DNA from 2 places in the Kitasatospora sp. NEAU-CNBT7 genome. Region 2 is predicted to be linked to the other one. Evidence: riboswitches for the same ligand, from Rfam matches in the RefSeq annotation. Region 2 holds a riboswitch; the other holds the start of a gene.
The links. Region 2 has a riboswitch for cyclic di-AMP ahead of AC2TEW_RS10045 (transglycosylase family protein). Riboswitches for the same ligand answer to the same signal wherever they lie in the genome.

Region 1 (5,231 bases), on a different contig from region 2:
CCGGCCCGCTGTCCGGGCTGAGCACCGAAGGCTACGTCTACCTGCCGCCGCAGTACTTCCGGCCCGGCTACGCGGACCGCCGCTTCCCCGCGGTGGTGGTGCTCACGGGCTTCCCCGGCGACGCCCGGAACCTGATCACCCGGCTCAACTACCCGGGCACGGCGCTGCGCCTCACCCAGGACGGCCGGATGCAGCCGGCCGTCCTGGTCCTGCTGCGGCCGTCCCCGGCGATGCCCGCCGACACCGAGTGCGAGGACGTCCCCGGCGGCGCGCAGGCGGAGACCTACTTCACCCGGGACGTCCCCCGGGCGATCACGGCCGGGTACCGGGTCTCGGCGCTGCCGCAGGCCTGGGCCGTGATGGGCAACTCCACCGGCGGGTACTGCGCGCTCAAGCTGGCGATGCGCCACCCGGAGGTCTTCCCCAGCGCGGTCTCGATGTCCGGCTACTACCGGGCGGCCGAGGACCCGTCCACCGGGGACCTGTTCCGCGGGAGCGCCCGCCGCCGCGACGAGGCCGACCTGCTGTGGCGGCTGCGCAACCTGCCGCCGCCCGGGGTGGCGGTGCTGCTGGCCGGGGCCGAGCGGGGGGACGGGGACTACGCCGCGGACACCCGGGCGTTCGCCGCCGCGGCCCGCGCGCCGCTCTCCCTGGCGACCGCGACGGTGCCCGAGGGCGGGCACAACTTCCGGACCTGGAGCACGCTGCTGCCGCCCGCGCTGGAGTGGCTCTCGGGGCGCCTGCGGGCCGGCTGAGGCTCAGCCGACCGGCTGCAGCTTCCCGGTGTGCAGCTCGCCGACGCGGCCGCCCTCGCCCTCGTACGTCCAGAAGACCCGGACGGTGAGCGTGGTGAGGTCCATCACATGGCTGACCGTGATGCCGCTCTGCTCGGTCCAGCTGACGAAGTACACCTGCGGGCCGACCTCGGCGACGTGCAGCCGGACGTCCTCCCACTGGCCGGCCGACTCGCCGAGGCCCTCCCAGCGCAGCCTGGTCCCGTCGGCGGAGTAGGAGTTGCGGAAGGCGGCACCGTTGTCGACGTCGAACAGGTAGGTGCGTCCGGCGAAGCCAGGCAGTGGCGCGGTCATCTCGGGTGCTCCTGGGAACGGTCGCGGCGGCCGCGGCCGGTGCTCCGGCCGCACCCCCCAACCTAGCGGACCGCCGGCGGCCGGCGGCTTGAGGTTCCCGCGGGGGAAGGTCCTAGATTCGTCGGCGTGACGGACCAGAGCGAGCACCTGCTCACCATCGGCGCGATGGCGCGCCGCACCGGCCTGACCGCCAAGGCGCTGCGCCACTACGACCGGGTCGGCCTGCTGCGCCCCGCCGAGGTGGACCCGGACACCGGCTACCGGTACTACCGGGCCGGGCAGGTGCCGGCGGCGCGCCTGGTACGGGCGCTGCGCGCGGTCGACCTGCCGCTGGAGCAGGTCGGCGAGTGCCTGGCCGCGGGCGGCGAGGCCGAGCTGGTGCAGCGGGTGCTGGCCGGGCACCGGCGGCGGCTGCAGGCGCGGCTCGACCGGCTGCGCGGGGCCGTCCACCGGACGGATCATCTGATCGAGGAAGGGATCGGCACGGTCATGGGCGAATCAGTACGGGCGGTCGACGCGGGCGACGAGCGGCAGCTCGCGGTGGACCTGTTCAACGGCGTCTGGCGGCTGCTGGAGCAGGAGGACCGCTCCGCGGCCGACGACGACCGGATGGTGCACATGGCGCACGCCTCGCGGTACCACTGGGGGCAGGTCGGCGCGCCGGTCAACCTCGGCCGCGGGGAGTGGCAGTGCTCCCGGGTGTACGCCGTGCTGGGCCGGGCGGAACCCGCCCTGCACCACGCCCGGCGCGCACTGGAGCTCTGCCGGGAGCACGGGATCGGCGACTGGGACCTGGCCTTCGCGTACGAGGCGCTGGCCCGCGCGGCGGCGGTGGCGGGCGAGCCGGAGCAGGCCCGCGCCTGGACCGAGCAGGCGCTGGCCGCCGCCGAGGAGATCGCCGGGCCGGAGGACCGCGAGCTGGTGCTGGCGGACCTGGAGAGCATCCCCGGGCAGCCCCGGTTCTGGTGACCGCACGGCCGGGGCCGCGGCCGCAGTGGCTGCCGCAGTGACCGGGACGGCGGCCGGTGCGGTGGCCGGGCGGGCCTGTGAGGGACGTCTCGTTGTCGGTGCACGACCCATCTGCCTAGCCTGCACGGGATGCCCGGCTGGGCAGACCCGCGGTCGGGACGCCGAGTCCTGTCCACCCGACGGCGGTCACCCGATCACCTCCTGGACAGGAGCGGGGGAACCAGGTTTGTTGCCGTCGCGCCCCCGCTCCCACCGGAGCCGGGCGCACGGCTGGGGCGCATGTGCAGAGTCGCGTCGGCTGAGCCCGGCGTCGCGGACCCGGCGGGACTCTGCAGACGCGCCCAGGGGTGAAGCCGCTCCCCACCGGCGGCCGGGCAGCCTCGTGCCCGAACCCGACAGCTAACCTCGCAGGCGTCGCAGAGGATCCCCCATGCGACTTTCGCCCACCCCGGCCCGCCTCGGCCTGCTCGCCGGCGCGACCGTCCTCGCCGGCGTCCCGCTGGTCGGCCAGGCCTCGGCCGCCACCCCCACGGTGACCCAGGACAGGCTCTCCCCGACCGCCATGGCGGCCGACACCGCCGCCAAGGCGACGCTCACGGTGCACTCCTCCGCGTGCTTCACCGCCAAGACGCTCGGTGTCGGCGTCCGTGACGCGGCCGGCCACAACCTGGACTTCCCCGGCAACGCGAGCAACGTGCAGATCTGCCCGGCCGGTGTCACCTTCACCAGCGCCGCCCGCACCCTGCCGGCCGGCACCTACACCCAGTTCGGGTTCTGGCAGGACTCCGCCAACGCCTGGCACAACCTGCCCTCGCAGACGCTGACCGTCGGCGGCTCGGCCACCCCCGCGCCGGCCCCGACGCCCACCCCGACGCCCACCCCCACCCCGACGCCGACCCCGACGCCGACGCCGGCCCCCACCCCGGCGCCCGGCACCGGATCACCGGTCCCCGGCAAGGCGCTGACCTGGTCCGACGAGTTCGACAGCCTCAACACCACCCGCTGGACCACCGACAAGAGCAGCTCGTACAAGTACGGCAACCACAACCCGGACGACAACAAGCTCGACTGGCTGAGCAAGAACGGGGTCAGCGTCTCCGGCGGCGTCGCCACCTTCACCGCCAAGCCGGGCGCCAACAAGCTGGAGAACGGCAAGCAGTCCTGGGACACCGGGCTGCTCACCACCGAGTACTCCGGCGAGGGCTTCCAGGTGAAGACCGGCGACTACGCCGAGACCCGGGTCAAGCTGCCCTCCGGCGGCGGCGCCTGGCCGGCCCTGTGGACCTGGAAGAACGGCAACGGGGAGATCGACTCCTTCGAGTACCACCCCGACAACCCGAACCTGCTGGAGCTGACCAACCACGTCAAGTCCGGCTCGAAGTACTACACCGACGCCAACGCCGTGGCCAAGGACAAGTGGGTCACCATCGGCACCTACTACGGCGCCAACTCGGTCGACTGGTACGTCAACGGCGTGAAGGTGTTCTCCGACAACACCGGCGTCGGCGCCAACTGGTCCGCGTACCTGATCCTCAACCTGTCGCTGAGCGCCGGCCAGTACCACCCGGCGCCCACCGGCACCGCGCCGATCACGTTCGCCGCGGACTACGTGCGGGTCTACCGCTGACCGTCACGGTGACACGCTCAGCGTGAACGGGGTGCCGTCGTCCGCAGCGTCGCGGTCGTCGGCACCGGTCACCAGCAGGTGCCCCTCGGCCCGTGTGCCGGGGGGCACCTCGCGTGCCACCCGGACCGGTGCCAGCACGGTCGCGCTGCGCCCGGCGGGCAGCCCCGCCGGGAAGGTGCAGCGCAGCAGGCGCACGCCGGGCCCGGTGGTGCAGGACTCCGGGAAGTACGGGCCCTCGAAGGCGAAACCGGGCGGCAGCTCGGCCAGGACGGTGAACGCCGAGGCGGTGCGGTCCGGACCGCCGTTGGCGACGAAGCCGTGCAGGGCGGTGCTGCCGCCGGGCGGCGCCGGGTCCGGGTCGAGCCGGACCACCCGCAGGTCCGCGCCGTCCGCCACCGGGACGGCCGGGACGGCCCCCAAGGCCCCCAAGGCCCCCAGGGCCCCGGACAGGGCCAGCAGCACCGCGGCCGACCTGCCCGCCGCCCGCCGGCCCGCGCTCTCGGACATGTCGTACCCCTCCGCCGTCCGTCCTCTGGCCGATACTCACAGTAGCGACCGATGGCGGAACGAGAGCGGAGGAGGCACGGGTGTCCGAGCAGGTGCTGAGCGAGGTGAGCGGCCGGATCGCCGAGGACCGGGAGGCCGGGTTCGTGGCGTCGTACCGGACCCTGGTCACCGCCGAGCTGCCCGACGGGCTGCTGCGGACGGAACTGCTGCGCGGGCCGGACCGGCACTGGCGGGTGCAGAGCCTGTGGCGGGACCTGGCCGCGCTGGAGGCGGTACGGGCGGACCCCAGGATGGCCGCCGCGCCCCGGCTGTTCCGTGAGGCCGGTACCGAGCCCGACCTGGCGGTCTACGTGCTCACGGCCACCGCGGTCCGGCCCGGCTGAGCCCGGCCCGGCCGGCCCCGGGCGGCCCTCGGACGGGCCGTCAGGGGGCGAGTACCTGCCCGAGCCGCAGGGCGATCTGACGCATCACCGGTACCAGGGCGGCACTGCCGGCCGCCGCCTCCAGCGCCCTGATCCGCGCCTCCGGCCCGGACACCGACAGGGCGGTCGGGGTCGGCGCGCCGGGTACCGCGACGGCGATGCAGCGCACGCCGATCTCCTGCTCCTGGTCGTCGACCACGTAGCCGGCCTCGCGGGCGTGCGCGAGCTGGGCGATCAGCTCCTGGGGGTCGGTGACGGTGTACGGGGTGTGCGACTGCAGCGGCTGCGGGCCGAGCAGGGCGCGGGTCTCCTCCTCGGGCAGCTGGGCGAGCAGCGCCTTGCCGACGCCGGTGCAGTGCGGCTGCACCCGGCGGCCGACCTCGGTGAACATCCGCATCGAGCGGCGGGACTGCACCTGGCCGACGTAGACCACCTCGCCGCCCTCCAGCACCGCCAGGTTCGCGGTCTCGCCGGTGGCCTCCATCAGCTCGGCCAGGTACGGGCGGGCCCAGCTGCCGAGCAGCCGGCCGGAGGTCTCGCCGAGCCGGATCAGCCGGGGGCCGAGGGTGTAGCGGCGGGCGGTGTCCTGGCGGACATACCCCTGCTGGACGAGGGTAC
Region 2 (5,231 bases):
GGCGGCCAGCTCCGGGTCCTCGGCCAGCCGGGCGCTCTGCTCCTTCATCACCCCGTCGGCCTCCAGGGTGCCGATCAGCGAGGCGGCCTTGGGGCAGGTCAGGTAGTACAGCGTGGGGAACGGCGTACCGTCCGGCAGCCGCGGCGCCGTCTCCACGACGTCCGGGTTGCCGCAGGGGCAGCGGTGGGCTACCCCGCGCAGGCCGCGCGGCACGCGGCCGAGCTGGGCGGCGATGGCGGCGACGTCGGAATCGGCAACGGGGGTGTGCTCAGTGGTCATCAGCGGTCTGTCTTCGTGAGGGGCGGGGGTTCGGGGGGTGTGCTTCGGTGCTCCGGGCCGGTGGCCGGGTCAGCGGCCGGGGGCCGGCCCGGGTGCGGCTCCCGGTCCGGGTGCGGCTTCGGCTCCGGTCCGGGGTGAGGCCGCGTCGGCCAGGTCGACCGACTCCCAGAATCCGGCGTACCACGGCTTGAGGGCCTTCGCCTGGGCGGCGGGCGCCGCACCGGCCTGCGCGGACTTGACCGCCGCCGAGGGCGACGGGTCCACCGACACGAACGGCGTCTCGCCGGGCACCGCGTAGTGCAGCCGCTCCCGGGCCTGGGCCTTCACGTACTCGGGGTCCTGCCAGCGGGCCCGGTCCCGGGTGAGCTGCTCGACCTGCTGTCTGACCTGTTCGGCCCGGGCCCGCTGCTCCGCGAGCTCGGACCGCTGCGCGATGAACTGGCGGGCCGGGTAGGCGAGTATCGCCACCAGCGAGCACAGGACGAGCACCAGGATCGTGGCCCGGCTGGTGAACCGCGGCCGCGCCGGGAGCCCCGGGATCCTCCACCTGGCCATCTGGTACCCCTCCCCGTGGTGTGCGGGGCCTGCGCGCCGGTGCCCCGGCCTCCACCCTACGGGGTGAGGACCGGGGCACCGGTACAGCGGGCGACCGTGTTCACGGCGGCTGTGCTCGTCACGCGTGACCCAGCACTCCGCGGAGCGGCTGAGCCTGCTACTCCGCGGAGCGGCTGTGCTTGCTACTCCGCGGAGCGGCTGAGCCTGCTACTCCGCGGAGCGGCTGTGCTTGCTACTCCGCGGAGCGGCTGTGCTGATTACTCCGCAGAGCGGAAGCGGGGGAACGCGCCGCGGCCCGCGTACTCGGCGGCGTCGTCGAGGATCTCCTCGATGCGCAGCAGCTGGTTGTACTTGGCGACGCGCTCGGAGCGGGCCGGGGCGCCGGTCTTGATCTGGCCGCAGTTGGTGGCGACGGCGAGGTCGGCGATGGTGACGTCCTCGGTCTCGCCGGAGCGGTGCGACATCATGCAGCGGTAGCCGTTGCGCTGGGCCAGCTCGACGGCGTCCAGGGTCTCGGTGAGCGAGCCGATCTGGTTGACCTTCACCAGCAGCGCGTTGGCGGTGCCGGTCTCGATGCCGCGGCGCAGGCGCTCCGGGTTGGTGACGAACAGGTCGTCACCGACCAGCTGGACCTTGTCGCCCAGCTTCTCGGTCATGGCCTTCCAGCCGTCCCAGTCCGACTCGTCCAGCGGGTCCTCGATGGAGACCAGCGGGTACGCGGCGACCAGCTCGGCGTAGTAGTCGATGAGCTCGGCGGAGGAGATCGCCTTGCCCTCGAAGGTGTACGCGCCGTCGTTGTGGAACTCGGAGGAGGCGACGTCCAGGGCGAGCGCGACGTCCTTGCCCGGGGTGTAGCCGGCCTTCTTGATGGCCTCGACGATGAGGTCGAGCGCCTCGCGGTTGGAGTCCAGGTTCGGCGCGAAGCCGCCCTCGTCGCCGAGGCCGGTGGACAGGCCGCGCTCCTTCAGCACGCCCTTGAGGGTGTGGTAGACCTCGACGCCCCAGCGGACGGCCTCGGAGAAGGACTCCGCGCCGATCGGGGCGATCATGAACTCCTGGATGTCGACGTTGGAGTCCGCGTGCGACCCGCCGTTGAGGATGTTCATCATCGGAACGGGCAGCACGTGCGCGTTCGGACCGCCGAGGTAGCGGAACAGCGGCAGGTCGGAGGCCTCGGAGGCGGCGTGCGCCACGGCGAGGGAGACGCCGAGGATCGCGTTGGCGCCGAGCGAGGACTTGTCCGGGGTGGCGTCCAGGTCGAGCATGGCCTGGTCGATCAGGCGCTGCTCGGTGGCGTCGTAGCCGACCAGCTCCGGGCCGATCTGCTCGATGACGGCCAGGACGGCCTTCTCGACGCCCTTGCCGAAGTAGCGGTTCTTGTCGCCGTCCCGCAGCTCCAGCGCCTCGAAGGCACCGGTGGAGGCGCCGGACGGAACGGCGGCGCGGCCCGTGCTCCCGTCGTCGAGCCCGACCTCGACCTCGACCGTGGGGTTGCCGCGCGAGTCGAGAATCTCACGGGCTACGACGACATCAATGGACGGCACGAGGCATCTCCTTGCGGAAGCGGGATGTGTTGTCGTTACGACCAGAGCCTAACCGCACCCGGAGCCGGGGCCGCGCAGACCTCCGCACCGTCTCACCGTGTGGCCCGGCTACTCGCCGGTAGTTCACCTGAATGCCCGCAAACCAGGCCGTACCTGCCGATCCGTCGCCGGGACGGCCTGGCCGCGCCGGGCCCGGATCAGCCCAGTCGCAGGACCTGGCCGGGCTCGATCAGGTCCGGGTCGGCGCCGATCACGGCCCGGTTGGCGTGGTACAGCTGCTCCCAGCCGCCTGCCAGCCGCTGGGCCTCGGCGATGGCGGACAGGGTGTCACCGGGGCCGACGGTGTACTCGCCGCCCTGGCCGTCGGAGGTCTCGGCGGCCGGCTCGAAGGCGCGCTCGACCGGCGGGGCGGCGGCGCTGCGGGACGAGGGGTCGGCGTCCGCCTGCTGGTGCGGGCCGCCCTTGGCCAGTCCGGCCCGGCGGGAGCAGACCGGCCAGGCGCCGGGGCCCTGGGCGGCCAGCACCCGTTCGGCGACGGCGATCTGCTGGCTCTTGGTGGCCTGGTGGGCCTGGGCGGCGTACTTCGCGCCGCCGAACGAGCGCCAGGTGTCGGAGGTGAACTGCAGTCCGCCGTAGAAGCCGTTGCCGGTGTTGATGCTCCAGTTGCCGCCGCTCTCGCACTGGGCGACCTTCTCCCAGGTGGAGACGGGGGCGGCGGTCGCGCCATGGGCGGCGAGCAGCGGCAGTGCCAGGCCGGCCCCGGCCACGCCTGCTGCGGCGATGGCCTTCTCGGCCCGGTTCCAACGACGGTGACGGCCCGTACCGGTGAAGAGCATGGGGATTCCCTCTCCGCACGCCTGCGAGGTGAGCTGTCGGGTTCGGACCGGGAGGTGGTGGCCCGGCCGTCTCGGCGGGGCGGGAGCGAGTGCTCCTGCCCGCGTCGGCGGCTTCACCCCTAGCCGTCGGGGAGCGACGGCGCAAACCTGGGTCCCCCGCCCCTGTCCTGGGTCTGGTCGGCTTCCCGGAGCGCGGGGACAGGATTCGGCGTTCCGCGTCCGGGGCCCGCGACTGCGAGCTTCCCGGAGGTTAGGCAGACGTATGTGCCAATCACAAGCTCATATCGCCACCATCACGGAGAAATTATGAACCGTCAAAGATCGTCCACCAACCGTCCCTATATGTCCGAGTTGATGGTCATTCGGATCGCGGGAAAATCACCGCCCGACACGCGGACCGACACACCGTCAGGGGTGCGCCGAGAACGTCACCGGCAGCTCGCGCAGCCCCCGCATGATGAGTCCGCCGCGCCAGCGCAGGCTCTCCGGTTCGGCCGCCAGGGTGAGGTCGGGGAGCCTGGTCAGCAGGGTGGCGATGGCCAGCTGTCCTTCCAGCCGGGCCAGCGGCGCCCCGATGCAGTAGTGGATGCCGTGGCCGAAGCCCAGGTGGGGGTTGTCCTTGCGGGCCAGGTCCAGGGTGTTCTCGGCGGCGAAGCGGGCCGGGTCCCGGTCGGCGGCGGCCAGCACCACCAGCACCGGGTCGCCGACCGGGATGTCCACCCCGCCGATGGCCAGCGGCCGGGTCGCGAACCGCCAGGTGGCCAGCTCCACCGGTCCGTCGTAGCGGAGCAGTTCCTCCACCCCGGTGGCCAGCAGCTCCCGCTCGCCGCGCGCCACCGAGTCCTGCAGCAGGGTGCGCTGGGCGGGGTTGCGCAGCAGCGCGTACAGGCCGTTGCCGATCAGGTTGGCGGTGGTCTCGAAGCCGGCGAAGAGCAGGATGAAGGCCATCGCCGCGGCCTCGTTCTCGGTCAGGTGCTCGCCGTGGTCACTGGCCCTGATCAGCCCGGAGATCAGGTCGTCGCCGAGGTCGGCGCGCTTGCGGTGGATCAGTTCCAGCAGGTACGAGCGCATCTTCTTGACCGCCCGGGCCACTCCGCCGCGCGGGCCGCGGCCGTGCCGGATCATCATCCCGGCCCAGTCCCGGAAGTCGTCCTGGTCCTCGGGCGGGACGCCGAGCAGGTCGCAGATGGCGTAGATGGGGAGCGGGAAGGCGAACTCGTGGATCAGGTCGGCCGAGCCGCGGGCCGCGAAGTCGTCGATCAGCCGGTCGGTGAGGTGCTGCACCCGGGGCTCGAACTCGGCGACCCGGCGCGGGGTGAAGGCCTTGGAGACCAGGCGGCGCAGCCGGGTGTGGTCCGGCGGGTCGATGTTCAGCAGGTGGGTCATCAGGTCGGCCTGGCGCTCGCCCGGGATGCCGACCCGGCCGCTGCGGTGCGCCTGCCCGCTGTGGTGCGCCGGGTTCTTGGAGAGCCGGCTGTCCGCGAGCGCCTGCCGGGCGTCCGCGTAGCGCGTGACCAGCCAGGCGTCCACGCCGCTGGGGAGGGTGGTGCGGTGCACGGGGGCGTGCTCGCGCAGCCAGGCGTACGCGGGGTAGGGGTCGGCGGCGAACTCCCACGTGAAGAGCTCCGGCTGGGTGGACTCGACTGGTTCCGGCATGGCACGACCGTAACCTTTGCCTGCGCGGGCGTGAGTCTGGTCACCTGGCGGGTAATCCCTGTTGCGGAGGGTCGCCGCGTGTCTACGATCCTCCGACAGCCATGTGTGGGCCGCGGTGCGGTGCGGCCCGCGGCGGTTTCGCTCAAGGAGGAGCAGGCCATGCGAGTAGCCGGGGCAGTGGTGGTCATCGCGGTGCTCGGCGGAGGTTCGGGGGCGGGTCTCGCCCGCCGGTTCGCCGCCGCGGGTTCGGCCGGGCTGCTGATCGCGGATCTCCACCCCGGTGTCGCCGAGGACCTCGCCGCCGAGCTGGACCGGCCGGGCTGCCCGGTGGTCGGGGTGAGTGCGGACGTCCACCAGCCCA

Region 1: another riboswitch for cyclic di-AMP. It lies ahead of AC2TEW_RS06895 (glycoside hydrolase family 16 protein); the one in region 2 lies ahead of AC2TEW_RS10045 (transglycosylase family protein).

What each region holds. Positions count from the first base shown of each region.
Region 1 is NZ_JBXQQB010000004.1:34,248-39,478, reverse strand. It holds gene AC2TEW_RS06910 (alpha/beta hydrolase) at 1-755, shown strand, start outside; gene AC2TEW_RS06905 (phenolic acid decarboxylase) at 759-1,088, opposite strand; gene AC2TEW_RS06900 (MerR family transcriptional regulator) at 1,215-2,057, shown strand; cyclic di-AMP (ydaO/yuaA leader) riboswitch at 2,381-2,462, shown strand; gene AC2TEW_RS06895 (glycoside hydrolase family 16 protein) at 2,488-3,684, shown strand; gene AC2TEW_RS06890 (hypothetical protein) at 3,688-4,191, opposite strand; gene AC2TEW_RS06885 (antibiotic biosynthesis monooxygenase) at 4,272-4,574, shown strand; gene AC2TEW_RS06880 (IclR family transcriptional regulator) at 4,615-5,231, opposite strand, start outside.
Region 2 is NZ_JBXQQB010000006.1:6,039-11,269, forward strand. It holds gene AC2TEW_RS10030 (DUF501 domain-containing protein) at 1-279, opposite strand, end outside; gene AC2TEW_RS10035 (FtsB family cell division protein) at 349-834, opposite strand; gene eno (phosphopyruvate hydratase) at 1,092-2,378, opposite strand; gene AC2TEW_RS10045 (transglycosylase family protein) at 2,576-3,214, opposite strand; cyclic di-AMP (ydaO/yuaA leader) riboswitch at 3,219-3,404, opposite strand; gene AC2TEW_RS10050 (cytochrome P450 family protein) at 3,623-4,870, opposite strand; gene AC2TEW_RS10055 (SDR family NAD(P)-dependent oxidoreductase) at 5,030-5,231, shown strand, end outside.